3 regions of the Kitasatospora sp. CB02891 genome follow, and region 2 is predicted to be linked to each of the others. Evidence: riboswitches for the same ligand, from Rfam matches in the RefSeq annotation. Region 2 holds a riboswitch; each other region holds the start of a gene.
What was found. Region 2 has a riboswitch for cobalamin ahead of CG736_RS22965 (ribonucleoside-diphosphate reductase subunit alpha). Riboswitches for the same ligand answer to the same signal wherever they lie in the genome.
Positions count from the first base shown of each region.

Region 1: another riboswitch for cobalamin. It lies ahead of CG736_RS04250 (acyl-CoA thioesterase); the one in region 2 lies ahead of CG736_RS22965 (ribonucleoside-diphosphate reductase subunit alpha).
Region 3: another riboswitch for cobalamin. It lies ahead of metE (5-methyltetrahydropteroyltriglutamate--homocysteine S-methyltransferase); the one in region 2 lies ahead of CG736_RS22965 (ribonucleoside-diphosphate reductase subunit alpha).

Region 1 is NZ_NNBO01000001.1:893,977-903,436, reverse strand. Features, by position in the region: gene CG736_RS04275 (tetratricopeptide repeat protein) at 1-114, shown strand, start outside; gene CG736_RS04270 (translation initiation factor 2) at 148-1,791, opposite strand; gene CG736_RS04265 (NAD(P)/FAD-dependent oxidoreductase) at 1,953-3,821, opposite strand; gene CG736_RS04260 (MFS transporter) at 4,066-5,346, shown strand; gene CG736_RS04255 (sulfurtransferase TusA family protein) at 5,343-5,651, shown strand; cobalamin riboswitch at 5,741-5,885, shown strand; gene CG736_RS04250 (acyl-CoA thioesterase) at 5,953-6,399, shown strand; gene CG736_RS04245 (putative Ig domain-containing protein) at 6,660-8,384, shown strand; gene CG736_RS04240 (tetratricopeptide repeat protein) at 8,431-9,460, opposite strand, start outside.
Region 2 is NZ_NNBO01000010.1:240,341-249,800, forward strand. Features, by position in the region: gene CG736_RS22930 (glycoside hydrolase family 3 protein) at 1-1,451, shown strand, start outside; gene CG736_RS22935 (GntR family transcriptional regulator) at 1,624-2,409, shown strand; gene CG736_RS22940 (DUF3311 domain-containing protein) at 2,607-2,912, shown strand; gene mctP (monocarboxylate uptake permease MctP) at 2,933-4,528, shown strand; gene CG736_RS22950 (histidine phosphatase family protein) at 4,696-5,442, shown strand; gene CG736_RS22955 (helix-turn-helix domain-containing protein) at 5,450-6,448, opposite strand; gene CG736_RS22960 (GNAT family N-acetyltransferase) at 6,718-7,212, shown strand; cobalamin riboswitch at 7,293-7,431, shown strand; gene CG736_RS22965 (ribonucleoside-diphosphate reductase subunit alpha) at 7,603-9,460, shown strand, end outside.
Region 3 is NZ_NNBO01000005.1:478,345-487,804, reverse strand. Features, by position in the region: gene CG736_RS14965 (RNA polymerase sigma factor) at 1-28, shown strand, start outside; gene CG736_RS14960 (methylated-DNA--[protein]-cysteine S-methyltransferase) at 34-642, shown strand; gene CG736_RS14955 (2OG-Fe(II) oxygenase) at 639-1,379, shown strand; gene CG736_RS14950 (Ada metal-binding domain-containing protein) at 1,376-1,666, shown strand; gene CG736_RS14945 (hypothetical protein) at 1,654-2,178, shown strand; gene CG736_RS14940 (alpha-ketoglutarate-dependent dioxygenase AlkB) at 2,175-2,846, shown strand; gene CG736_RS14935 (DNA-3-methyladenine glycosylase I) at 2,851-3,474, shown strand; gene CG736_RS38385 (hypothetical protein) at 3,527-3,652, shown strand; gene CG736_RS36215 (hypothetical protein) at 3,840-3,998, shown strand; gene CG736_RS14930 (ester cyclase) at 4,284-4,733, shown strand; gene CG736_RS14925 (SDR family oxidoreductase) at 5,286-6,116, shown strand; gene CG736_RS14920 (NAD(P)H-binding protein) at 6,386-7,300, opposite strand; gene CG736_RS14915 (hypothetical protein) at 7,530-7,775, opposite strand; gene CG736_RS36210 (hypothetical protein) at 7,772-7,945, opposite strand; cobalamin riboswitch at 8,198-8,423, shown strand; gene metE (5-methyltetrahydropteroyltriglutamate--homocysteine S-methyltransferase) at 8,575-9,460, shown strand, end outside.

The DNA of each region.
Region 1 (9,460 bases), on a different contig from region 2:
GGCCACCCCGACCAGGCCGCCCACCACCGCGCCAAGGCCGCCGAGCTGCGCGCCGCACACGGCGGCGTCCCCGACGAGTCCGCCCCGGAGGAGCCGCGCCCCGAGGAACGCTGACCGGTTGGCGACCCCAGCCCGGTCGGCGGCAGGTCACAGCTCCGCGTCGAGCTCCTCCGCCAGGGCCGGGCGGATCGTGAGGCGGGCGGTGAACGGGGCCAGCACGCAGTCGAGTTCGACGGGACGGTCGGGTGTCGGGGAGAGCGTCGGGCGGGTGCCGAGCCAGGCGTGGACGGCGGAGACGGCGGCGGACGGGTCGAGGTGGTGGATGCGGCCGGCGGAGCGGCCGGGGGCGAGCCGGACGGTGAGGGCGCCGCGTCGGCGGTGGCGCAGGACGATGCGGTCACCGGACAGCACGGCGGCAGCGGTGAGGCAGGCGGGGAGTTCGGCGAGGACGTGGGCGGTCCAGCCGGAGACCGTCCAGCGGCCGGAGCCCGGGCGTCGCCACAGGACGGCGGCGCTGCGCACCTGGGCCAGGCCGGCCACCGGATGCTCGGCGGACAGGTGGTGGATCGGCAGGTCGGTGGCGGCGGGGAACCGTTCCACCCGGACCCGCTGCCCGTCCACCTCGGCGCGCACCGCGAGCGCCGGCGCGGCGGACCGGGGCACCGAGGGTACAGGCAGCGGCTGGGCCGGCACGGCCCGCCGAGGGGGCGTCAGGTCGAGCAGCCGGTACAGCTCGGTGCGCAGCAGGCCGAGGGCCTGCCCGGGCCGGTCGAAGGCGTCGGCGGCGGGGCCGGGGGCGGCCGTGGACGGCGGGAGCCCGCGGACGGTCTCCAGGCCGGTGAAGCGCGGCGCGGCGGCCAGCAGTCGGGCCATCGGGGTGCCGGCGATCAACTCCCGGCTGCCGTCGTAGGCGTTCAGCACCGGGCGGCCGAGCGCGGCCGCGTACAGCGCGGTGGAGCCGTGGTCGGTGATCACCGCGTCGGCGGCGACCAGGACCGCCGCCCAGTCCTGGTGCGGGGAGGGCAGCAGCAGGCCGGCCCGCAGTTCGGGGCGGAACTGCTCGGCGAGGTCGAGGCGGCTGCGTTCACCGACCTCGTTGGGGTGGACCAGCAGCGCGACCCGGTACCGGTCCACCGGCAGGCCGAGCACCAACTCGCCCGGCAGGTCGGGTCGTTGGACGAGCAGGCTCTCCGGTCCCCAGGTGGAGAGCACCGCCAGCAGGGTCCGCTCGCCGAGGTCGAGCGCGGCCCGGTACGCCTCGCGACGGGGGCCGGACTCCAGCATCCGGTCCAGGGTGGGATCGCCGACGACGACCGCACGGGTGGCCGCCGGCGGGCAGAACTCGGCCAGCCGGGACAGCTGTTCGGCGTGGCCGAGGCCGTGCAGGTCGGCCCAGGGCGCGCCGTCGGAGAGCAGGAACGCCGGATCGAGGCCGCTCGGCAGCTCGGGCGAACCCTCGTCGTGCAGCGCCTTGTTGAAGCCCGCGCCGTGCGGCAGCAGGGCCCGGGCGCGGCCGGACAGGCTGGCCAGCGCGCCCTTGGGGCTGGTGGTGAGGATCAGGTCGAAGGGCCGGTCGGTGGCCTGCTCGAAGTCGATCACCCGGGCGCCGGAGCGGTCGAGCGCGGCCAGCGCCTCCAGGTCGAAGCGAGAGCCGGGCACCAGGGTGAACCAGCGGGAGATCCGGCCGTCGCCCTCGAACACCGGCAGGACGTCCAGCAGTCGGTGCAGCGCCACCGCCGAGCGGAACGCCAGCAGCACGGAGCGCCGCTGGTCCCCGCCGGTGTCGCGCATGCGCCGATGCTATCCGGGAGGCCGCCGCCCGCCCGCCGGGACACGGCGGCTGACGGGCAGTGGGAAACCGGAGAGGGCCGGTGCAGAGGGACGCTGATACGCCGGCCGCCGGTCCCCGGCCGACGGATCAGCGGGTACCGGCGGCGGGCGGTGCGAGGTGGTCAGGCCGTGTCGGCGACCTGGATGGCGGCCTCCGTGCCGGAGGCGATCGCGCCGGAGATCCACGCGTGGTATCGCGGCTGGCAGTGGTCGCCGGCGAAGAACAGCCGTCCGTTCACCGGCGTCGCCACGTGCGGGCCGAGGCTGAGCAGTTGGCCGGGCGTCTCGATGACGGCCTCGCCGAGCGCCCAGCGGTTGCGCAGCCAGGACTGCGAGACGTGCCGGTCGGTGACGTAGCGGCGGATCCGCTCGCCGTACAGGCCGGTCAGGTGCTCCAGGGCCTCGGTGTGGCGGTCGGCGGGGGTGAGGGCGTCGAAGCGCAGCGCGTCCTCCGCCCAGTTGTAGGCGGCCAGCACGACGCCGCCGGGCGCGCCGCCGTCGCTGGGGTGGGAGGGGAAGTAGACGAACCGGCTGGCCTCGTCGGAGACGCAGCCGCCGCCGACCGCGGCCACCGCGTCGCCGTGCGGGGCGGGCCGGTAGTCGCTGCCGAGCTTCTCGTGCCAGGTGGCCTCGTCCCACTCCCACCAGCGTTCGGTGAACTCCAGCAGCACCTTGTGCGCGGTGTCGTGCTTGAGCTCGTTGATCGCCCGGCGCTTGCCGTAGGGGAGCAGCGGCTCGAAGTCGACGTGCCGCAGCGCCGCGAACGGCACCGCCAGCACCACCATGTCGGCCCGGTACTCGCGGGCCTGGCCGCCGATCGCGCCGTCGCAGGCCTCGTCCTCCGGGCCGGTCTCCGGTTCGGCGGTGACCGTCACGCCGTCGCCGTCCGTGCGGACCCGGGTGACGACCTGGCCGCGCTCGATCGGCAGGTCGGCGGCCAGGGCCTCGGTGAGCGCGTCGGTGCCCGCGTTGAACTCGAAGTAGGTGACGGACGGGTTGATGTCGCCGGCGTCGAACACCGAGTGCAGGAAGCCGTAGGACAGTCGGCTGGTCAGGTTCTCCAGCGTGCCGACGGCCTGGACCTGGGCGTCGCTCCAGCCCTCGCCCTCCTGCAGGTAGCGCAGCAGCGAGTAGCCGTCCATGTCGTACAGCAGGTCCGCCATGCCGGTGACCCGGTCGGCGATCGGCTTGTCCGTCCAGCTGCCGTCGGGGTTCTTCGTCATGGTGTAGGCGCGGGCGGTGTCGAGCGCCTTGTCGAAGGCCGCGGCGGTGGTCTGGCCGCTGTCCCAGCCGAAACTCTTGTTGATCGGGCCCGGGGCGGCGTTGTAGTCGGCCTTGCTGACGGTCTGTCCGTTGACGTGCACGAAGCGGTTGCCGAGCCCCTTCGGCGCGACGTACACGGGGGCCTCGCCGCTGGCGAACTCCTCGCCCGTCCACGACTTGTAGACCACGCGGGAGTCGTGCGAGACCTGGTCCGGCACCGGCGGGAGGTCCACCAGGTCGAACGGGCGGCGCGGCACCTTCAGGTGGTCGGCGAGCGCGAGGGTCAGCACGTGGCTGGACGGGATGCGCATCGCGCCGGCCTCGGCGTGCAGCCGGGGGTCCTGCCAGACGTCGCCGCGGAAGGTCTTCACCCGGCCGCCGACCCGGCTGCGGTTGGCCTCCAGCACCCGCACCCTGTGCCCGGCCGCCTGCAGCAGCCGGGCGCACACCATGCCGGCCACGCCCGCGCCGACCACCACGACGTCGCGCGACTCGGTCTTCTTGAGACGCTGACGGCCCGTCAGCAGCTTGAGGTAGTCGAGCGTCAGGTCGTTGTGGTCGGCGTCGGTCAGCAGGATCCGGCGCGCCATGATCAGCGCCGCCGCCTTCCGTGCCGGGTCCGGCGGAGCCGCGCCCGCCGCACGAGAGGAGCCGGCCACCGGGCCGGCCAGGGTGGCGGCCGTCACCGCGCCGCCGGAGGCAAAGAGCAGTCCGCGTCGAGAGATCACCGGCCCAGCCTGGCAGCGCCGCACACCCCGAGATGTGCGCTCCGCCCATCGAGTCCCATTGATCACTCGCACGGGGGGCGCTCGCCGCACCCGCCGGCGCTACCGCTCCCGACACGTGCGCCCGGCGCTCGGTCGGCGGGCCCGGCAGGCCGGTCGGGGGCGGAATGGGGCGGTCGGGACGGGTTCCGTCGGGACAGCGGGCGGTTAAGGTATTCCACGAAACATTGGAGAATAGAGGAGAGCCGTGAAGTCCGAGACCAGCGCCGGCGTCGCCGCGCCGCCACCCGCCGAACTCGCTGCCGACCCCGCCGTTCAGCGGCACATCCTGGGCGTGCTGGTCACCTCCCAGATCCTCAGCGGCGCGGGGCTGGCCGCCGGGATCACCGTCGGGGCGCTGCTCGCCCAGGACATGCTGGGCAGCACCGGACTGGCCGGGCTGCCCAGTGCGCTGTTCACCGCCGGCAGCGCGCTCGCCGCGATCGTGGTGAGCCGAATATCCGCCGCCCGCGGCCGCCGCCCCGGACTGGCCGTCGGCTACGCCACCGGCGCCGTCGGCAGCGTCGGCGTGATCGCCGCCGCCGCGCTCGACAGCCCCGTCCTGCTGTTCCTCGCCCTGTTCGTCTACGGCGCCGGCACCGCCACCAACCTCCAGGCCCGCTACGCCGGGGCCGACCTCGCCGCCCCCGGCCACCGGGCCCGGGCGATCTCCACCGTGCTGGTCGCCACCACCCTCGGCGGCGTCCTCGGCCCCAACCTGGCCGCCCCCACCGGCGCCCTCGCGCACGCCGTCCACCTGCCGCGCCTCGCCGGACCGTTCCTGCTGGCCGGCCTGGCCTACGCCGCCGCCGCGGTCGTCCTCGCCACCCGGCTGCACCCCGACCCGCTGCTGCTCGCCCGCGCCGCCGCGGCCCCGACGGAGCAGGCCCCGGCCGACGACCCCGCGGCCGCCGCCGCGTCGACCGCCCGCACCCGCAACCGCGTCCTGCTCGGCGCCCAGGTGATGGTGGTCACCCAGGTGGTCATGGTCGGCGTGATGACCATGACGCCCGTCCACATGCACGACGCCGGACAGGGCACCGCCGCCTCCGGACTCGTCATCGCCCTGCACGTCGCCGCGATGTACCTGCCCTCCCCGCTCACCGGACGCCTGGTCGACCGGCACGGCCCGCTCGCCGTCGGCGCCGCCGCCGGACTCACCCTGCTCGTGGCCGGCCTGCTCGCCGCCGCCGCCCCCGCGCACTCCGTCCCGCTGCTCGCCCTCGCGCTCGTCCTGCTCGGCCTCGGCTGGAACTTCGGCCTGGTCTCCGGCACCGCGATCCTCACCGACGCCGTCCCGCTCGCCACCCGCGCCAAGACCCAGGGCGGCGTCGACGTCGCCATCGCCATCGCCGGCGCCACCGGCGGCCTCGCCTCCGGCGCCGTCGTCGACCTGGCGGGCTACCCCGTCCTCGCGCTCGGCGGCGGCCTGCTCGCCCTGCTGATCCTCCCCGCCCTCGCCACCGCGGCCGCCCGGGGCCGGCGATGACGAACCGTCAGGAACCCGCGATCACCTTCGACGGCCGCGGACTGCTCTGCGTCACCCTGCTGCTGCGCCTGCGCGCCGCCATCGCGGACGCCCCCGCCGGCACCCTGGTGCACGTCCGCGCCACCGACCCCGCCGCCCCGCTCGACCTCCCCGCCTGGTGCCACCTCACCGGCCACGACTACCTGGGCCCCGTCGCCGACGACACCGACGACACCGACGACGACGCCGACACCTACGCGCTGCGCCTGACCGCCGACCCGGCCCCGACCCGCGCCGACGCCCCGTGGCACCGCCCGGCGGGCTGACCGCCACCGCCGTCGGGAGCACCTCGAACGGGGATATAGGCTGGTCGGGCAGCGGTTCGCCCCCGTCCGAGCCAGGGCGGGCGCGTCGCAAGAGGGAACCTGGTGCGAGTCCAGGACTGCCTCGCAGCGGTGAGCGGGAACGACCGCCGTCACACGCACTGGGCCCGACCGGCCCGGGAAGCGACGGCCAGTAGACAGGCCCTCCACGGGAGATGCCCGCGAGTCCGAAGACCTGCCGCCGCCCGCAGCGCCCACCGGCGCCGCGGACCGTCCGAGCCGCAACTCGCGAAGGAGAGTTCCCGTGGCAGACCAGACCGTCGTAGCCGTGACGGCCGCCGCCAAGCCCGTCCAGGCGTCCCAGGTCACCCTCGCGCACATCATGAGCGAGCACGACACCAACCTCTACGGCACCATCCACGGCGGCGTGGTGATGAAGCTCATCGACGACGCCGCGGGCGCGGCCGCCGCCCGGCACGCCGAAGGCCCGGCCGTCACCGCCGCGGTGGACGGCATGGCCTTCCTGGCCCCCGTCCGGGCCGGCGACCTGCTCACCGCGCACGCCGAACTCGAACGGGCCGGCCGCACCTCGATGACCGTCCACGTCACCGTCACCGCCGAGCGCTGGAACGCCGCCGGCCCCGTCACCCAGGTCGCCACCGGCCGGCTCACCTTCGTCGCCATCGACGCCGAGAGCCGCCCGCGCCCCGTCCCGGCGCTGCTCGCCGCGGAGCCCGCCGAGATCGCCTGACGCCGCCTGACGCGCCGTCACCGCACTGGCGCGAGCGCCGTCACCTCCCGTGCCCGGAACGCCGTCCCCACCTGGCGTTCCGGGCACACGGCTGTCCCGATCGCCACGTGATCACTGTCACGCCGGGACGAACCGGGTGATTGCGGACAGCGTGAGATCGACATGTTCCGTTCAAGCTCCGATTACCCCACCATGGCAGCGTGTGCCCGCCTACGCGCGTAGCGCACCCCATGGTTCTCGTGGTCCAAGGAGATTGACAGATGATCAGAACGTGGAAGGCCGCCCGCCCGCTGGCCCTCGCCGCCGCCGCGCTGGTGGCCGCAGCGGGTGCGAGCGCCGTCCCGCAGCACGCCACCGCCGCCACCCCCAAGACCGCCGCCGCGGCCGCCGCCGCCACCCCGAAGCGGGTGCTGTTCGACAACACCAAGGCGGAGACCGCGGGCAACGCGGACTGGATCATCTCCACCAGCCAGCCCGACCCGCTGGCGCAGAACGCGAACCCGACCACCGAGACCAGCTGGACCGGCGCCCTCTCGGCCTGGGGCGTGGCCCTGCAGAAGACCGGCAACTACAGCCTGAAGACGCTGCCCGCCGGCAACACCATCACCTACGGCACCGGCGGCGCGCTCGACCTCGCCAACTTCGACGAGTTCGTGATCCCCGAGCCCAACATCCGCCTCAGCGCGGCCGAGAAGACCGCCGTGATGACGTTCGTCCAGAACGGCGGCGGCCTGTTCCTGATCTCCGACCACACCCAGAGCGACCGCAACAACGACGGCTGGGACTCCCCGGCCATCATCAACGACCTGCTGACCAGCAACGGCGTCAACAACAACGACCCGTTCGGGTTCTCCGTCGACCTGCTGAACATCACCACCGACAACCCGCGGGCGATCTCCTCCACCACCGACCCGGTGATCAACGGGCCGTTCGGCACCGTCACCGGCTCGATCATCCGCAACGGCACCACCTTCACCCTCAAGCCGGCCGACAACCCGAACGTCAAGGGCCTGGTCTACCGCACCGGTTACAGCGGCAACACCGGCGCGGCGTTCGCCACCTCCACCTTCGGCAAGGGCCGGGTGGCGATCTGGGGCGACTCCTCCCCGATCGACGACGGCACCGGCCAGAGCGGCAACACCCTGTACAACGGCTGGAACGACCCGGCCGGCACCGACGCCGCGCTCGCCCTCAACGCCACCGCGTGGCTCGCCCAGGGCAGCGGCTCCACCGGCAACACCGGCTCGGTCACCCTCACCAACCCGGGCGCCCGCACCGCGACCGTCGGCACCGCGACCAGCCTCCAGCTGTCCGCCACCGACACCGCCGGCGGCACCCTCGGCTACGCCGCCACCGGCCTGCCCGCCGGACTGACCGTCAACCCGGCCACCGGCCTGATCAGCGGCACGCCCACCACCGCCGGCACCTCCACGGTGACCGTCACCGCGACCGACTCCACCGGGCCGTCCGCCACCGCCACCTTCACCTGGACGGTCGCCGCGAGCGGCGGCACCACCTGCACCCCCGCCCAGCTGATCACCAACCCGGGCTTCGAGACCGGCTCCACCTCCGGCTGGACCGAGACCAACAGCGGCGGCGCCAGCACCATCAACAGCAGCACCAGTGAGCCCGCCCACAGCGGCACCTACGACGTCTGGCTCGACGGCTACGGCGCCACCAACACCGACACCCTCGCCCAGACCGTCACCCTGCCGACCGGCTGCTCCACCTACAACCTGAGCTTCTGGCTGCACATCGACAGCGCCTCCTCCACCACCACCGTCTTCGACACCCTCACCGTCGCGGCCAACGGCACCACCCTGGCCACCTACTCCAACGTCAACGCCGCCGCCGGCTACCAGCAGCGCACCTTCAACCTCGCCGCCTACGCCGGCCAGACCGTCACCCTGAAGTTCACCGGCGCCGAGGACTACACCAAGCAGACCTCCTTCGTCCTCGACGACATCACCCTCAACGTCTCCTGACCCCCCACCAGCCCCCCGGGCCGGCCCCACCCGGCCCGGGGCCGGTTCAGCCCGCGCCGCCCAGCCGGACCGCCTCCAGGTACGACGGGTGCCGGTCGCCGAGAGCGGCGGCGAGTGCGGCCAGGACCTCGCCGACCTCCGTCGCGGACCCGGTGGCGAGGGCGGAGAGGTGACGGAGCAGGAGGACGTCGGGGTGGTCGAGGCCCAGGCCGTCCGCTGCGGCGGCGAGGGCGGGCGCGACGAGTGCGACGACCCGGTCGGGGCGGCCCTCGGCGTGGGCCGCCCGCGCCAGCACGGTGCAGGCCTGGACAGCGGTCGGGCCGCCCGCCGCTCCCTCGGCCAGCGCGGTCGACCACTCCGCCTCGGCGAGCACGGCGGCCTCCGCGGCCCGGCCGTCGGAGCGCAGGGCGTCGGCCAGGCCGACGGCGACCTGCCGCGTGGTGGGGTGGTCGGCGCCGAAAGCCTCCAGCGCGTCCAGGTGAGCCTGCCGGGCGTGCCTGACGGCCTCCGCGGTACGTCCGGCCCGGCGGCAGCTGGCCGCCAGGTTGGACCGGGCCCACAAGGTCTCCGGATGCCGCGCCCCCAACAGTTGCGCCCGCCGCGCCAGGACGTCCGCCTCCAGTTCGATCGCCTCCTCGGCGAACCCGGCCCGCGAGCGCGTCGCGGCGAGGTTGGCGGTCAGCGTCAGCACCTGCGGATCATCGGGCCCGAGCGCGGCCAGCCGCACGGCTCGGACGGGCGCCAGCAGCGCGGCGGCGTCCGCGAACCGGCCGGCCTGGAAGGTGACCGCCGCGAGGCTCGCCCGCGCGGCCAGGCTGTCGGGGTGCTCGGGCCCGTGCAGCCGTTCGTGGATCTCCAGCAGCTCCCGCTGGAGCGCCAGGGCCTCGTCGGGACGGCCGAGCTTGCCCAGGAAGAAGGCGATGTTGGACCGTACGGTGAGGGTCTTCCGTGCCTCGGCACCGATCCGTGCGGCGAGTTCCGCCGCGACCTCGCGCATCAGCTCCAGCGCGTCGGCGACCCGACCGGCCTCGTCCAGCGCGAGGGCGTACTGCAGCCGGTAGTTCGAACGGCTTGCC
Region 2 (9,460 bases):
TCGCCCTGTTCGGCCGCAACATCCGCACCCCGCAGCAGGTCGCCGCGCTGACCGGTGAGATGTACGCGCTCAACGGCGACGTGCTGATCGCCATCGACGAGGAGGGCGGCGACGTCACCCGCCTCGAAGTGACCAGCGGGTCCTCCTACCCGGGGAACCTGGCGCTCGGTGAGGTCGACGACACCGACCTCACCGAGCGGGTCGCCCGCTCCATCGGGTTCGACCTGGCCGCCGTCGGCGTGAACCTCAACTACGCGCCCGACGCGGACGTCAACTCCAACCCGGACAACCCGGTGATCGGCGTCCGGTCCTTCGGCGGCGACGGCGACCTCGCCGCCCGGCACACCGCCGCGTACGTCCGCGGCCTGCAGTCCGCGGGCGTCGCGGCCTGCGCCAAGCACTTCCCCGGCCACGGCGACACGGCCGGCGACTCGCACCTCGGGCTGCCCCGGATCGACCTCGCCGTCGAACAGTTCGGCCAGCACCTGCTGCCCTTCCGGGCCGCCATCGCGGCCGGCGCGAAGAGCATCATGACCGCGCACATTCTGTTCGACGCCTACGACGCCCAGCTGCCCGCGACCATGTCGCAGCGCATCCTGACCGGCCTGCTCCGCGAGGAACTGGGCTTCGACGGGCTGATCGTCACCGACGGCATCGAGATGGGCGCCATCTCCGGCACCCACGGCGTCGCGGCCGGCTCGGTGCGGGCCGTCGCGGCCGGCGCCGACACCATCTGCGTCGGCGGCGGCCTGCACGACGAGGACGCCTTCGTGTACCTGCGCGACGCGCTGGTCTGGGCGGTCCGCGAGGGCCGACTCTCCGCCGAACGGCTGCACGAGGCGGCCGAGCGCAACCGGGCGGTGGCCCGCTGGTCCGCCGCCGTGCGGGCCTCGCTGGTCGGCCAGCAGGGCGAGGTCGGCGTCGGCCTGGCCGCCGCCCGCCGGGCGCTGCGGATCACCGGCGAGCTGCGCCCGCTGGCCGGGGTGCCGCACGTGGTCGAGTTCTCCCCCGGCGCGAACATCGCGGCCGGCGAGGACACCCCGTGGGGCGTGGCCGGCCCGCTGGGCGAGCTGGTCCCCGGCACCACCTCCAGCCGGGTCTCGCCGCCGGCCACCGTCACCGAGGGCTCCGGCCTGCTGCACGTGGCGGTCGCCGCCGAGGACGCCGAGATCGACGTCGCCCCGCTGCTCGGCGCGGCGGTGGGCCGTCCGCTGGTGCTGGTGGTGCGCGACGTGCACCGCCACGCCTGGATGCGCCGGGCCGCGCTCGCCCTGGTGGAGCACCGCCCGGACGCCGTGGTGGTGGAGATCGGCACCGCCCACGGGCTGGCCGGACTGTTCGCCCCGCTCGGCGTCACCACCCTTGCCACGTACGGCGGTTCGCGGGTCTGCGCGATCGCCGCGGCGGAGGCGCTGGCCGGACTCGCGGTGACCGCGGCCGCCGCCGGCTGAGACACTCGGGTACGGGCCCGGAACGGGCGCCAGGCGCTCCGTTCCGGGCCCGTCGCATGCCGGTTTGCCCGCAGGCGCTCCCGCTTGCTTCCCCGTGCGTGCAAACATGTGCTGTTACATAGGACTTAGGGGTCCGTTAAGGACCCATCTCCAACGAGGAGTGAGAGCTGCCATGAGTGGCGACAGGGATTCGGCGGCGCTCGCCGAGGGCTCCACGGTGCCGACCCAGACCGGCCCTGCCACCGCCACGGCCCGGGTGCCGAAGTACTACGGCCTGAAGCGGCACCTGCTGCAGCTGACCGAGACCCAGCCGGCTGGCACCCCGGTGCCCCCGGAGCGGGCGCTGGCCGCCCAGTTCGACACCTCCCGCACCACCGTCCGGCAGGCACTGCAGGAATTGGTGGTCGAGGGCCGGCTGGAGCGCATCCAGGGCAAGGGCACCTTCGTCGCCAAGCCGAAGGTCGCACAGGCCCTGCAGCTGACCTCGTACACCGAGGACATGCGCGCCCAGGGCATGGAGCCGACCTCCCGGCTGGTCGAGGTCGCGTACATCTCCGCGGACGAGCGGCTCGCCCCGCTGCTGGACATCAAGCCCGGCGGGCGCGTCCTGCGGATCGAGCGCCTGCGGCTCGCGAACGGCGACCCGATGGCGATCGAGGTGGCGCACCTGTCGGCCAAGCGCTTCCCCGCGCTCCGACGCAACCTCGCCAAGCACAACTCGCTGTACACCGCGCTGCGCGAGGTCTACGGCGTGACGGTCGCGGAGGCCGAGGAGACCATCGAGACCACCCTGGCCAACCCGCGCGAGGCCGGCCTGCTCGGCTCCGACCTGGGCCTGCCGATGCTCCAGCTGTCCCGGCACTCCTTCGACGCGGACGGCGCGCCGGTGGAGTGGGTGCGGTCGATCTACCGCGGGGACCGGTACAAGTTCACCACCAGGCTGCAGCGGCCCGCGTAGGCAGCCTCCGAGCGGCCCGCGCAGGCGGCCCGAACAGCCGTCGCGGAACGATCGGTTGACAGGGTAGTGACACAAGTCACTCCCCTGCCCTACTCTCGCGGAGACCTTTCGATCACCGAAGGTACTGCTCGGCGGACGTACAGCGATGTGCGGTGCGGTGCCAGTGAGGTGACTCCTCGTCATCCCGGGAGCCGCTCGTGTCGTCGTCTCAATCGCCATCCGCGGGCGCACTGCCCGTGGTCTCCCCCGCCCGGGTACTGGCCGGCCTGTGCCTGCTGGTGCCGATCGTGGTGGTGCTGTGGGTGCCGTCGTACAGCAAGACCGAACCGGCGCTCGGCGGCATGCCGTTCTTCTACTGGTACCAGCTGATGTGGGTGCCGCTGTCGGCGGTGTTCACCACCTCCGCGTACCTGCTGCTGCGCCGGGACGAGGCGGCCCGCAAGGCCGTCCCGTCCGTCGCGGTGCAGGTTCCGTCCCAGCCGGACGGGGGTGAGCAGTCGTGAAGCACGTGGACTGGACCGCGATGACGGTCTTCCTGCTGTTCTTCGCCGCGGTCACCGTGATGGGCTTCCTGGCGTCGCGCTGGCGCCGGGCGGACGACGCCCAGCACCTGCACGAGTGGGGTCTGGGCGGCCGCAGCTTCGGCACCTGGATCACCTGGTTCCTGCTGGGCGGCGACCTGTACACCGCGTACACGTTCATCGCGGTGCCGGCGCTGGTCTACGGGGCGGGCGCGGCGGGCTTCTTCGCGGTGCCGTACACGATCATCGCGTACCCGCTGGTGTTCCTGATCCTGCCGCGGCTGTGGTCGGTGTCGCGGGTGCACGGCTACGTGACGACGGCGGACTTCGTGCGCGGCCGGTACGGGTCGCGCGGGCTGTCGGTGGCGGTGGCGCTGACCGGCATCCTGGCGACCATGCCGTACGTGGCGCTGCAGCTGGTGGGCATCCAGGCGGTGCTGGACGTGCTGGGCGTCGGCGGCTCCGGGAACTGGTTCCTGCAGGACCTGCCGCTGTTCCTGGCGTTCGGCGTGCTGGCGGCGTACACGTACTCCTCGGGCCTGCGGGCGCCGGCGCTGATCGCCTTCGTCAAGGACACCCTGGTGTACGTGGTGATCCTGGTCGCGGTGATCTACATCCCGATGCGGCTGGGCGGCTACGGGCACATCTTCGACGCGGCGGCGCACAAGTTCACTCCGGACCCGGTGACCCACAAGGCGCCGGGTTCGCTGGTCACCGGGCCGGCCGCGCAGTGGTCGTACGCGACGCTGGCGTTCGGGTCGGCGCTGGCGCTGTTCATGTACCCGCACTCGGTGACGGGCGTGCTGGCGGCGAAGTCCCGCAACACGGTGCGCCGCAACATGGCGATCCTGCCGACGTACTCGCTGATGCTGGGCCTGCTGGCGCTGCTGGGCTTCATGGCGATCGCGGCCGGGGTGGGCAAGGGCGACAAGAAGTTCAACGCGCAGCTGGCGGTGCCGCAGCTGTTCGCGGACATGTTCCCGAGCTGGTTCACCGGGGTGGCGTTCGCGGCGATCGGGGTGGGCGCGCTGGTGCCCGCCGCGATCATGTCGATCGCGGCGGCGAACCTGTTCACCCGCAACGTCTACAAGGAGTTCCTGAGGCCGGACGCCACGCCGGCCGACGAGACCCGGGTGGCGAAGATCGCCTCGCTGCTGGTGAAGGTCGGCGCGCTGGCGTTCGTACTGGTGATGGACAAGCAGGCGGCGATCAACATGCAGCTGCTGGGCGGCGTGTGGATCCTGCAGACCGCGGTGGCGCTGGTGGCGGGCCTGTTCACCCGCTGGTTCCACCGCTGGGCGCTGCTGGCCGGCTGGGCGGTCGGCATGCTGTACGGCACCTGGAAGGCGTACGGCATCGCGTCGCCGGCCACCAAGCACTTCGGCGGCTCGGCCGCGAAGATCCCGGTGATCGGGGAGGTCGGCTACATCGGCCTGACCGGGTTCGTGCTGAACCTGCTCGTCGCGGTGGTGCTGACGCTGGTGCTGCGGGCCCTGAAGGCCCCGGAGGGGGCCGACGAGACCGCCAGCGCCGACTATTCCGCGGAGGCCGGTGACGAGGCCGTGGAGCGGGCCCCGCAGCCCACGCTGGCGCACTGACGCGTGCAGGGGCGCAACGCGCCTCCGAATGCGCCCTTGGGTCGCGCCGTTGCCTCGATCGACACTGGGGTGACGGCGCGATCATCTGTTATGACAGCCCTTTTCGGGAGAGACCGGGGAGAGACGAGCACCACCGACGCAGCACCGACAACGGGGAGCCACCGCCAATGACCGACCTCACCACGGTACGCACCGGGCACCGCACCCAGACCGACGGCGGGCGGCGGCTGCCGTCGGTCCTGATCGCCACCCGGCACGGCGAGTCCACGGCCAACGTGGAGTTCCGGCACGCGGACTCCAGCGGCGCCCTGACCGTCCCGATCACCTGCCGGGACGCCGACATCCCGCTCTCCATGCGCGGCCAGGCCCAGGCCCACGACCTGGGCCGGTGGTGGGCCGCCCGGCCGCCCGCCGACCGGCCCCGCTCGGTGTGGTGCTCCCCGTACGTGCGCACCGCGGAGACCGCGAGAATCGCCCTCGCCCAGGCGTCGGGGCTGGGCGCCGTCCCGGTCGGCCTGCCGATCCGCTACGACGAGCGGCTGCGCGACCGCGAGCTGGGCGTGCTGGAGATGCTCACCAAGGCCGCCATCGAGCGCGACCACCCCGCCGAGGCCGAGCGCCGCCGGCGGATGGGCGAGCTGTACTACCGGCCGCCCGGCGGCGAGTCCTGGCTGGACGTGGCGCTGCGGGTGCGCGGCCTGCTGCGCGACCTGGGCGAGGAGGAGGCCGGGCGGCCGGTGCTGCTGGTCGCGCACGACTGCACGGTGCTGATGCTGCGTCACGTGCTGGACCGGCTGGGCGAGGAGGAGCTGCTGGCGCTGCCGCCGGTCGCCAACTGCTCGACCAGCGTGTGGCGGGCCCGCGAGGGCCGGCTGCGGCCGTCCGGCTGGAACGAGACCGCGCACCTGTCCTGAGCGCCCGTCAGACGGACCGGAGCCCGGCGGACCGGAGCCCGGCGGTCCGCACCGGGACGCCGTGGCCGCCGAAGGCCCGCCGGTAGGCCTGCGGGGTGGTGCCGAGGCGGCGGCCGAAGTGGTGCCGCAGGGTGGCGGCGTTGCCGAAGCCGCAGCGGGCGGCGACCGCGTCCACGCTCTCGTCGGTGGACTCCAGCAGGCGCTGCGCGAACAGCACCCGCTGGCCGGTCAGCCAGCGGTGCGGGGTGGTGCCGGTCTCCTGCTGGAAGCGCCGGGCGAAGGTGCGCGGGGACATGTGGGCGTGCCGGGCGAGGTCGTCCACGCTGGTCTCCCGGTCGAGGTGGCGGCGCATCCACTCCAGCGTGCCGGCCAGCGAGTCGCCGTCGCCCTCGGGCAGCGGGCGGCTGATGAACTGGGCCTGCCCGCCGTCCCGGTGCGGGGCGACCACCATCCGGCGGGCGATCTCCCGGGCCACCTCGGCGCCCTGCACCTTGCGGACCAGGTGCAGGCAGGCGTCGATGCCGGCGGCGGTGCCGGCCGAGGTGATCACCGGGTCGTCGTCCACGTACAGCACGTCGGGCTCGACGGTGGTCAGCGGGAAGCGCTCGGCCAGCACGTCGACGTACCGCCAGTGGGTGGTGCTGCGGCGGCCGTCGAGCAGGCCGGCGGCGCCGAGCAGGAAGCTGCCGGAGCAGATCGACAGCAGGTACGCGCCGCGCGCGTGGGCGGCCCGCAGCGCCTCGCACAGCGCCTCGGGGTAGTGCTCGCGGATGCCGGTGGCGGTGGCGATCACCAGGTCCGCCTCGGCGAGCCGCTCCGGGCCGCACGGGACGTGGACGTCGAATCCGGCGTGGGTGCGCATCGGGCCGGGCCGGTCGGCGACCAGGCCGAACTCGTACACCGGCAGGCCGGTGTCGCTGCGGTCCAGGCCGAACACCTCGCAGGCCACCCCCAGCTCGAAGGGGTGGACCTCCTCCATCACGATCACCGCGACGTTCTTCAGCATCCGCCCAGCATGGCAGTGGCAGGATTTCGCGGCAATGGTGCGTTCCTGCCACTCGTGGCGGGCGGCCGGCGCGCGGAGAGTGGGGCCATGACCTCCACGCTCGCCCTGCTGGGCCTCCTCGCCGGCTTCGGACTCCTCGGCGTCCTGGTCGGCCGGGACCTGGACCGCAACGCCCGGCACGGCCGGGACGACCGGCACCGGCCGACCGGCTGGCCCTTCGACCCGGACCTGGCCGACCCGCGCCGGACGCGGTCCGGCACACTGTCCGGATGCACTCCCCGATCGTCCGCCGCGCCCTCGACCACGACCTCGCCGGAGCCGGGGAGGTCAGCGTCGAAGCCTTCGTCGGCGACGGCCACACCCGTCCCGACTCCGGCTACGTCGAGCTCCTCCGGGACACCGGGCGCCGCAACCGGGAGGCCGAGCTGCTGGTCGCCGTCGACGGCGACGGGACGGTCCTCGGCTGCGTGACGTTCGCCGCAGGCGGCACCCCCTGGGCGGACATCGCGCTCCCGGACGAGGGCGAGATCCGGATGCTGGCGGTCGGCGCGGCCGCCCGCGGGCGCGGCGTCGGACGGGCGCTGGTGGGCGCGGCGATCGACCGCAGCCGGGAACTCGGACTGGCCGGGATGGCGTTCTCCACCCGGCCGGAGATGACCGCGGCGCACCGGATCTACGATGCTCTGGGCTTCCTCCGCACCCCCGAACGGGACTGGGAGGCGGCCCCCGGCATGGATCTGATGGTCTACACGATGCGGTTCTGAGGCCCCTCGGGCGCGGTTTCCGTTGTCTACGCGCGGCACCACGACGCGACACGCGCTACTACATCTGGTGCCGCCAGCTCCAGCCGCCACAACATGTATGCTCGACCTCGCTGTCGAAGCAGGGGAACCCGGTGAAAGTCCGGGACTGCCCCGCAACGGTGAGCGGGCTGTAGCGACGCCCGCGCAGTCCGAGGACCTGCCGACGGTGTGCGACACGGCATCCCCGCAGACGCCATGCAGCACTGTTTTGCCGTCCGGCCTCGCGGGCGGGCCGGGGGTGGGTCTTTCGCGCGCCGTTCGATCGTTGTCGGCGTGCCGTCCTCCCCTGCCGCACGCGTGCCGTCGGACACCTCGATCCACGTCCGTCGCCGCCACAGGAGAGAGTGCGCCTTGACCGTCGCCGCCTCAGTCACCCTGCCGTCCCAGGGATCCGCCGACGCCTTCACCGACCCCGGTGCGGCGCTGCTTCGGCTGCTCACCGACCGCAGCACCGACCTCCCCCAGGTGGACCCCGGCCACGTCGCCGCCGCCGCGCTGCGCGGCCGCCACGCCGGCTCGGACTTCGCCGAGCTGCGCGGGCTGGCCGTGGAGGCCGCCGCGTCGATGATCGCCGAGGACCCGCAGTACTCGAAGCTGGCCGCCCGCCTGCTGGCCATGGAGATCGCCGACGAGGCCGCCACCCAGGGCGTCACCTCGTTCTCCGCCTCGATCGCCGTCGGCCACGCCGAGGGCCTGATCGGCGACGCCACCGCCGAGTTCGTGGCCGCGCACACCGCGCTGTTCGACTCGCTGATCGACGCCGCCGGCGACGACCGCTTCGAGTACTTCGGCCTGCGCACCGTGCAGTCCCGCTACCTGCTGCGCCACCCGATCACCCGCAAGGTGGTCGAGACCCCGCAGCACTTCCTGCTGCGCGTGGCGGCGGGCCTGGCGGTCGGCACCTCCGAGCAGTCGGTGCTGGAGGTGGCCGAGCTGTACAAGCTGATGAGCCGCCTGGAGTACCTGACCAGCTCCCCGACGCTGTTCAACTCCGGCACCCGGCACCCGCAGATGTCCTCCTGCTACCTGCTGGACTCGCCGCTGGACAACCTGGACTCGATCTACAACCGGTACGCGCAGATCGCCCGGCTGTCCAAGCACGCCGGCGGCATCGGCCTGTCCTACTCGCGGATCCGCTCCCGCGGCTCGCTGATCCGCGGCACCAACGGCAAGTCGAACGGCATCGTCCCGTTCCTGCGCACCCTGGACTCCTCCGTGGCGGCGGTCAACCAGGGCGGACGGCGCAAGGGCGCGGCCTGCGTGTACCTGGAGACCTGGCACGCCGACATCGAGGAGTTCCTGGAGCTCCGCGACAACACCGGCGAAGAGGCCCGGCGCACCCACAACCTGAACCTGGCGCACTGGATCCCGGACGAGTTCATGCGCCGCGTGAACGCCGACCAGGACTGGTCGCTGTTCTCCCCGGCGGACGTGCCCGAGCTGGTCGACCTGTGGGGCGCCGACTTCGACGAGGCCTACCGCAAGGCCGAGCTGGCCGGCAAGGCCGTGCGCACCATCCCCGCGCAGACCCTGTACGCCCGGATGATGCGCACCCTGGCGCAGACCGGCAACGGCTGGATGACCTTCAAGGACGCCTCCAACCGGGCCGCCAACCAGACCGCGCTGCCGGGCCGCACGGTGCACTCCTCGAACCTGTGCACCGAGATCCTGGAGGTCACCGACGACTCCGAGACCGCGGTCTGCAACCTGGGCTCGGTCAACCTGGGCGCGCACGTCGCCCCGGGCGCCACGGCCGACGACCTGATCAACGCCATGGACTGGGACCGCCTGGACGCCACCGTGCGCACCGCGGTGACCTTCCTCGACCGCGTGATCGACATCAACTTCTACCCGACCACCGAGGCCGGGACGTCCAACTCCCGCTGGCGCCCGGTCGGCCTCGGCGTGATGGGCCTGCAGGACGTCTTCTTCAAGCTGCGGCTGGACTTCGACTCCGCCGAGGCGAAGCAGCTGTCCACGCTGATCTCCGAGCGCATCATGCTCACCGCGTACGAGCGCTCCGCGGACCTGGCCGAGCAGTTCGGCCGCCACGAGGCGTACGGCGAGACCCGCGCGGCCCGCGGCCAGCTGCACATCGACCATTTCTTCAAGGACCAGCACAGCGGGGCGGCCGCCCCGCAGTGGACCGAGCGCTGGGACGCGCTGCGGGTCCGGATCGCCGAGACCGGCCTGCGCAACTCGCTGCTGC
Region 3 (9,460 bases), on a different contig from region 2:
CGCGATCGTGAGAGGAGCATCGTCGTGAGCGACATGCGCAACGATGACGACATGGCCGTCCTGCTGTCGACAGCCGTGGACGCCGACACTCTGAGTCGCCTCCACCGCCGCCTGGAGCGGGCCGCGGAGCAGGCCGACCTGATCGATGTCGCTTACACGACCATCGACTCGCCCGTCGGCAAGCTGCTGCTCGCCGCCACCCCGAAGGGGCTGGTCCGCGTGGCGTACGCCGGCGAGGACCACGATCGAGTGTTGGAAGCCCTCGGCCAGAAGCTCAGCCCGCGGATCCTGCGCGCCCCGCAGCGGCTGGAGGAGGCGGCTCGCGAGATCGACGAGTACTTCGCCCGGCGTCGCCGGGTCTTCGACCTGACGCTGGACCTGTCCCTGTCGCACGGATTCCGGCGCCTGGTGCAGACGCATCTGCCGGAGATCGAGTACGGCCAGACTCGCAGCTACCGGGACATGGCCGAGCTCGTCGGCAACCCCAAGGCCGTCCGGGCGGTGGGCACCGCCTGTGCGACCAACCCGCTGCCGATCGTCGTCCCGTGCCACCGGGTGCTGCGCACCGACGGCACGCTCGGCGGCTACGTCGGCGGGCTTGAGGCCAAGACCACGCTGCTGGAGTTGGAGGCCGCGGCATGAGCACCACGAAGGCGACCGGGCAGAAGACGGACCGCTGGCGCGGCCGCGTCGAGTCCGGCGACTGGGAGGCGATCACCGCGGAGGTCAACGAGTACGGCGGCGCGCTGCTGCCGCAGCTGCTGACTCCCGAGGAGACGGTGGAGATCAGGGAGCTGTACGAGCAGGACGGCCTGTTCCGCAGCACCGTCGACATGGGCCGGCACCGGTTCGGTGAGGGCCAGTACCGGTACTTCGACGCGCCCTACCCCGAGCCGGTCGAGCGGCTCAAGCAGGCCCTGTATTCGAGGCTGCTGCCCGTCGCCCGTGACTGGTGGACCAAGCTGGGCAGGCCCGCGCCCTGGCCGGACTCGCTCGACGAGTGGCTGCAGATGTGCCACGACGCCGGCCAGACGAAGTCCACGGCGATCCTGCTCCGCTACCGGGAGAAGGACTGGAACGCCCTGCACCGCGACCTGTACGGCGACCTCGTGTTCCCGCTTCAGGTCGTGGTCAACCTCAACGAGCCCGGGGTGGATCACACGGGCGGCGAGTTCCTGCTCCTGGAACAGCGCCCGCGCGCCCAGTCCCGGGGCACGTCCACGCTGTTGCCGCACGGCCACGGATACCTGTTCACCACCCGCGACCGGCCCGTCAGGTCCGTCCGCGGATGGTCCGCCGCGCCGGTTCGCCACGGCGTGTCCGCCGTCCGGTCCGGCGAACGTCACACCCTGGCCCTCGTCTTCCACGACGCCGCGTGAGCGACGCGATGAACGCCTTCACCCTCCTGGGGGCCGACGGCCGGCTCTACCGGTCGCCGGTCAAGGGAGAGTGGGGCGGCCATCGCGACTCGAAGATCTACGGACGGCTCGACTGCCCTGCCGCCCTGCGTGCCATCGCCCGCGGCGGCTACGTGAGGCACCGAGTCTTCTTCGCCGACGAGGCCACTGCCCTCGCCGCCGGGTTCCGGCCCTGCGGCGCCTGCTGCAAGGACCGCTACCAGCGGTGGAGGACCGCCCGAGAGGAGGGTCGACCATGGACCCCCTGACCAGCCCCCTGCTGAAGAGGCCGGCGAGCTACGACGCAGACCTGACGGCCACGGCCGCCGAGGTCGCGGCCATCGTCCAACTGGCCCGCGACCGCCGTGCCCGGACCGTCGTGATCGGCTCCGGCCGCACCCCGCACGCACGGGAGAGTGCACGCCTGATCGAATCGGCCTGGGACCGCGCGGAGGGCACCATCCTCGCCACGATCACCTGGCCCGAGACCGGGGCCTCCTGGCTGCGCCACGCCTCACGATTCGCCGACGCCGACCCCGACCTGTGGGTGATGACCGGCCCCGCGACCGGCTGGGCGCAGATGACCCGGCGGCTGCTGTGGTCGACCCCGTGGCGCCCCGAACGCACCCTGGCGACCGCCGGGATCGGCGATCCGGGCACGCTCGCACTCGTCGGCCTGAGCAATCTGAACGGCCTGGCCGGCGTGACCGCCCAGGGCACCACCTGGCTCGTCGAGGACGACACCCTCCAGTACCGCACCCGCACGCAGGAGGGGCGATGACCGTGCTGTTCACTCCGCAACTCCCCGAGCGCGACGCGCAGGAGATCGCCCCGGGCGCCGCCCACGTCCCGAACTGGCTGTCCCTGGAACAGCAGCAGTGGATCGCGGACCGGTTCCACGAGTGGGTGCGAGGCCCCGTCCCCCTGCGCGCCGCGACAGTCCGCGGACACCGGATGTCCGTGCGCACCGTGTGCCTGGGCTGGCACTGGCAGCCGTACCGGTACACGCGAGCGGCCACCGACGTGAACGGGGCCCGGGTCCTTCCGTTCCCCGACTGGATGGTCCGGCTGGGCCGCTCCGCTCTTCGGTCGACCGGACACGATGCGGCCACGATCGACGCGTACACGCCCGACACCGCGCTGGTGAACTACTACGACACCAACGCCCGCCTGGGGATGCACCAGGACAAGGACGAGGAATCCCGCGCCCCGGTCGTGTCGCTGTCCATCGGCGACACCTGCACGTTCCGCTTCGGCAACACCGAAACCCGGGCAAAACCCTATACGGACCGGCTGCTGGCCTCCGGCGACCTTTTCGTCTTCGGCGGACCCGCCCGCCCCGCGTTCCACGGTGTCACCAAGGTGCACCAGGACACCGCCCCCGCAGGGTGCGGCATCAGCCACGGCCGGATCAACATCACGATGCGCATGACAGGGCTCGACGGATAAACACATGACACAGCAAACCAGCTGCACCACCGCCGACCCTGGCGTCGTCGTCGGAGCGGACGGACTCGGACGTCCCGCGTGGGCGGCCGTCGACCCCCTACTGCGCGACTACTACGACACCGAGTGGGGCATGCCGGTCACCGACGAACGCGGCGTCTACGAGCGCGTCAGCCTGGAAGGGTTCCAGGCGGGCCTGTCCTGGGCGACGATCCTGCGCAAACGACCCGCGTTCCGTGCGGCGTTCGACGACTTCGACCCGGACGTGATTGCCGCCTACACCGAGAGCGACGTCGACCGGCTGATGGCCGACGCCGGCATCGTACGCAACCGACAGAAGATCCAGGCGGCCATCACCAACGCCCGCGCCACCATCGAACTGCGCGATGACATGGGCCTGGCCGACCTGGTGTGGTCCTTCCGGCCCGAAACCACCCCCCGCCCCCGGACCTTCGCGGAGATCCCCACGAAGTCGACCGAGTCCATCGCGCTGTCGAAGGAACTGCGACGGCGCGGCTTCGCCTTCGTCGGCCCGACCACCATGTACGCGCTCATGGAGGCGATCGGCATCGTCGACACCCACCTGCTGGACTCGCACCGGCGCGGCAGTTCCGCAGTCTGGACCTCGTGACCTGCTCCGTTTCTACCCTCAAGGCCCCAGCGACTCCGAGACCGTACTGCGGATGCCGACTGCCCACGCGATCCCCGGGAGCCGGGGAAGCAGACGTCCCGGGCCGCACCAGGTCGCCGTCAACCTGCCCGCCGGGATCCCCGACCCCGACGGACTGGCGGCGCCGGTCCGCCACTGACTGGACCTCGACTCCGGAACTGCACGGATCACGGCCGACCGGTAGGACAAGACATACGACCTGACCGTCTTCGACGCCCATAAATACGGGCCGCAGAAGCGGCGCGCGACCGCTGCCGAATACTCCTTCCCAAACCTCTCGGAAGAAAGAACCCGATCGGCCCAGCTCCAGTTCGCTACGCCCTTCGGTGCCGGTCGGCATTTCGGCCATCGGCCCGACCAGCGGCACCGCCCGCGACGGCTTGACGCGGATGGAGCCCACCCAGGAGGAATGGGTGGCACACGCGCCCAAGATCGAACTCCTGCGCAACGCCCGCGCGGCGGGCATCGAACACGTGATCGCCTGAAGCGGCACAACGGCGGAGACCGTCTACGAGGCCCTCGGCCTCACCGCCGGCCGCCCGCAGAACCCTGCCGCAACCGCCCCGCGAAGAGGCCGCAGAGACCTCGCGGCCGCAGCGAGGGCCCATTCCGGCACGGCCCCGCAGCCAGCGATCCCTCGACCGACTGCCAGCCCCTCAGTTCGACCTTATAAATCCTCGCCACCGATCTCACGTTTCGAACTCGACGAACGTCTTCGGAATGTCATCACGCCGCAAGCGAACCGATGGCAACAACAGAAAGGAAAAACCATGTCGCTCGAAGAGAACAAGGCGATCGTCGGCCGCTGGTTCACCGAATTCTGGGGCAACCCCTTCAACCCCGAAATCATCGACGAACTCGCCGCCCCGGACATCCGGTTCGAGTACTCGCTGCACAAGCCCATGCGCGGCCGGGACGAGGTGCGCGCCTTCGCGACCAACTTCCGCACCGCGTTCCCGGACCTCAACTTCTGGGGCACCGCGGACCTCATCGCCGAAGGCGACTACGTCGTCGGACAGTGGGAAGGCGGCGGCACCCACACCGGGCCGATCGTCTTCGACGACCTCCCCATCGGCTCCGCCCCCGCGGCATCCGGCAGGACACTCCGCTTCACCGGCAAGACGGTCCTCAAGGTCCAGAACGGCCTCATCGTCGAGGAACTCGGACTCGACGACGGCGTGAAGGTCCTCCAGCAGCTCGGCATCATCCCGACCGCCTGACCCCGACCGGCCGGCCGGCATCCAGCAGCAAACCGGAGGGGGCCCACCCCGCAACGGCAGGCCCCCTCCGGCAGTTCCAACACGCTGACCCGACCCGCCAAACCCCCTGCGCCAGGCGGGTCGGCCGCACTGAAGCCCGTGATCACCGGCGTAGCGTCAACCGCCGCACCGCATCCGTCGGTGCCGAGAATGATCACGGATCGGGCGGTGGGGTGATCCCGAGCAACTGCTTCCCGCCGGACGAGTGGTCCGGTGAAGGAGCTCGATGAGGAGAACGCGCGGGCGGCGCCGAAACCCCCTCCAGATTCACACCCGACCCGCAGCTGTTCGGTAGCCCACCGTGAACACCACGGCCCTTCCTGATGCAGGTCCGCCGGGGTTCCGGTCTGATACGGACATACCGGGTCAGGGCACCCGCGCGCGCACGCTCAGAGAGGCTCCAGCCGTGACAACCTCGATCGCCGTCGTCCTCGTTCACGGACGCCGACCGCACAGCAGCTCGGCGGACACCGCGTTCGGCGGGCCGGCACGACCGACCGTGGAGACCTCGCGGTGACCCCTTCCACACCGTCGCGATCGGCGAGGCCCGGTGACGACGACGGTCTGACCGGCCAGACCGTCGTCGTCACCGGGGCCGGGCGTGGCATCGGGCTCGCGATCACCGAGGCGTTCCTCGCAGCGGGATGCCACGTCGTCGCGGGATCACGGACACGCACCGAGGCCCTCGACACGCACGTGGAGCAGGGCGCGAACCTCACCGTCGTGGAAGTCGATCTCGCGACACCGGGCGGTCCGGCCGGGCTGATCACCGAGGCCGCCCGGCTCCATGGCGGCATCGACGTGCTGGTGAACAACGTCGGAGCGGTGCGCCCGAGGGTGGACGGTTTCCTGAGCGTGACGGACGAGGACTGGGACTGGGCCCTGAGCGTCAACCTCCTGACCGCCGTCCGCACCACCAGGGCTGCCCTGCCGCACCTGCTCGCCTCCGGCGCGGGACGCATCGTCACCGTCTCCTCGGTCAACGCCCGGCTGCCGGACCCCCTGGTCATCGACTACGGTGCCGCCAAGGCTGCACTGACCAACTTCTGCAAGGCCCTGTCCAAGGAGGTGGGACCACAGGGGGTGCGGGTGAACACGATCGGCCCCGGCCCGGTGGAGACCGCGCTGTGGCAGGGCACCGATGGCGTCGCCGCCACGGTCGGTCGATCCCGTGGTACCGGCCCCGACGACGTGGCCCGCGCTGCCGCGGCCCAGTCCGCGACCGGCCGCTTCACCCGCCCGGCGGAGGTCGCGGACCTCGTCCTGTTCCTCGCCGGCCCAGGCGCCGCGAACATCACGGGTGCCGACTTCGTCATCGACGGCGGGCTCGTGGACTCCCTGTGAAAAGAGTCAGGGTCCCGGTGGGGCAAGCTCGCCACCTGGCGCCTCGCCAGCTCCGGCCGAGGTGACTGCCCCGAGCGACACAGACTGAACTGGGCGTCGACCCCCGCGCCCGGGCCCTCGTAGGCGGCAACGACAAGGCCCGAGGACCGCAGGAGGGCCAGATCGTCCGGCTGGTCCGCGAGGAACTGAAGGATCTTCGGGAGGCAAGGTCTCTCCTCCCGCTGACAACTGAGGACCCCGGCGGACCACGGCAGGAGCGACGGAGTCGGCTACGGCCGCAGGCCGGGGGTGTTCCTGATGAAGTGGTCGAACCCCAGCGGGGGGCGTCCGAGGAGTTCGGCAACGTCGTTCGTGGCCCGGTCGTACCGGTTCTCGCCGTGCAGCCGCGCCATCGTGGCGATGTGCTCGAAGACGTGGGGCGGCAGGTCCTGCGTCCTGAGGTCGCGGTCCAACCACTCCTCGTACGGCACGTCGACGTACGTGATGGCCCGGCCCAAGGCGGCGGAGAACTCGGCCGCGATGACGCTCATGTCACGCGAGCGCGCTCCGGTCAGTTCGTAGACGCGGCGGGACGGCGGAGCTGAATCGAGCAGCAGCCGTGCGACGACCTCCGCCACATCGGCTGCGGCGACCGGCGAGGTCCGCGCGGACCCGAACGGCAGACGGATCGTGCGGTCGCGGAGGATCGACGCGAGGGCGATCCGCGCGAACAGCGGATTCTCCATGAACACGGTGGGCCGGACGTGGACGACCGGGACCCCCGACCAGTCGAGGACGTGCTCGGTCAGCCAGTGCAGCCGCTGCTGCCGGGACTCCGCACGGCTGGTGAGGTCCATCTGCGAGACCGTCATCTGCGAGATGCTCACCAGCAGATCGAAACCCCCGCTCTCCCGCGCGGCCGCGGCCACCGTCGTCGCCGCCTCCAGGTACGCGGGCGACACGCCCATCCCGAAGTAGGCCCGCCGGCAGCCCGCCAGCGCCTCGGCCACGTCGGCCCCGCGAGTGAGGTCACCGACCACCACCTCGACGCCGTCCACGGCCCTCAGCGCCGAGGCCCGCTCGTCGTCGTGGTGCACGAGCGCCCGGACCGGCACGCCCTCGGCACGCAACCGGTCGACGACCGCTCGTCCGACCCCGCCGACGCGCCCGCCGACACCAGTGACAAGGACGGGTTGGAACTGCACCGCGACCACCTCCTGCCCTCCGGGCCGGGAAGCCACTCCGCTCGGCCCGTTCGGGACAACCCTACGGACCGCGAATCGCCCACGCAGCCGCCTCCGGCAGGAACCGCCCGCTCCCGGCGGGGTGATCCACCCCTGCGCACACGGTGCTGGCCGAGGTGTCGCCGGCGAAGGGCAGACGGCCGTGTTCGCCGGGCAAGGCCTCCATCCTGCTGCCGTTGCCGGCGACCGGTCACCGGTGGTTGACGATGCCGGAGACGCCCCAGCCGATCGTGGCGAGCACCACGGCGAAGATCAGCCCGGCCAGGGTGCGGCCGAGCGGTCCGGCGGTGGGGCGGTCGGTGGCCGGCCGGCCGGGGAGGGGCGCCGGGTTGAGCAGGCGCAGGCCGAGGGCGAACAGGGCGGGCAGGCCGGCGCCGGTGAGCAGGCCGACCACGACGATCCGCCAGATCGCGTCCAGGTTGATCCAGGAGTTCACCGGCTGACCTCGTCGGTCCTGGTGGGCTCGGGCGCCACCGTGCCCGTCCACGCGGCGTTGACGTTCTCCGCGGTGACGGCCGGGCGGCGGGACCTGATGCGGCCGCGGCCGGAGATGATCACCCAGCACGCTGCCCGCGGCACCAGGACCCGGTCCGGCTCGGCGCTCACACAGTCGTACAGTGCCGGTGAACGGGCAGGTCGCGTTCACGGAGATCGACCCCGAGGGCGGGCACATCCATCACGGCGCCGGCCCGGGTACCCGGCCCACTGGCTGAACTCGCCTACCGGATCGCCGGGTTGAGGCAGAAGGCGCGCGAGGGCAAGGGCTGGGTCGCGGACACCTGCCTGCTGCGCCGCGCCGACCCCTCCCAGGGACCGGACACATCACCGACTTTGCGCCGGAAGCCGCCCGGGGCGTTCTAGACTGACCGCGCAACTGGTTCGCCCTGTCCGCCAGGCAGGGCGTCGTAAGAGGGAACCCGGTGGGAATCCGGGACTGCCCCGCAGCGGTGAGTGGGAACGACCGCCGTCATACGCACTGGGTCCGGACGGGCCTGGGAAGCGACGGCCAGTAGGTGCCCGGGATCGATCAACTCCCCGGGTGTGCCCGCGAGTCCGAAGACCTGCCCGTTGCCCGGATGCGTCCGTTCGCACCCGGTAGCCGGTGACCTCGAGGGCGGGTCGGCACGGACACCCGGCGGGCAGGCGCGGTCGAGCGCCGCACCGCCCGGTCTTCGCCACCCCGCGCGCCCTCCTGTGCACCGGACCCAGGATCAAGGCTCGCGAGGAGAGTCCCCTTGACTACGAAGTCCGTAGCCGCGGCAACCGTCCACGGCTACCCCCGCCAGGGCGGGAACCGGGAGCTGAAGAAGGCGATCGAGGGCTACTGGAAGGGCGCCGTCACCGCCGACGCGCTGCTCGCCACCGCCGCCGAACTGCGCTGCACCAACTGGCGCCAACTGGTGGGCGCCGGCATCACCGAAGTCCCCACCGGCGACTTCTCGCTGTACGACCACGTGCTCGACACCACCGTCGCCCTCGGCGCGATCCCGCCCCGCCACCGGGCCGCGTACGAGGCCGATCCGCTGGACGGCTACTTCGCCATGGCGCGTGGCACCCAGCAGACGCCGCCGCTGGAGATGACCAAGTGGTTCGACACCAACTACCACTACCTGGTACCCGAGTTGGGGCCGGACACGGTATTCGCCCCGGACTCCGCCAAGCAGGTCGGCGAACTCCGCGAGGCACTCGGCCAGGGCCACCGGGCCCGGCCGGTACTGCTCGGCCCGGTCACCTACCTGCTGCTCGCCAAGCCCGCACCCGGCGCGCCGGACGGCTTCGAACCACTCACCCTGCTCGACCGGCTGCTGCCCGTGTACGCCGAACTGCTGGCCGACCTGCGGGCCGCCGGCGCCGAGTGGGTGCAGCTGGACGAGCCCGCGCTCGTACAGGACCGCACGCCGGCCGAACTGAACGCCGCCGCTCGCGCGTACCGGGATCTCGGCGCGCTGACGGACCGTCCGAAGCTGCTGGTCGCCTCCTACTTCGACCGGCTCGGCGAGGCGCTGCCTGTGCTCGCCAAGTCGCCGGTCGAGGGCCTGGCGCTGGACTTCACCGGCCCGGCCGCGGGCAACCTCGCCGACCTAGCCGCGGTCGGCGGCCTGCCCGGGAAACGCCTGGTCG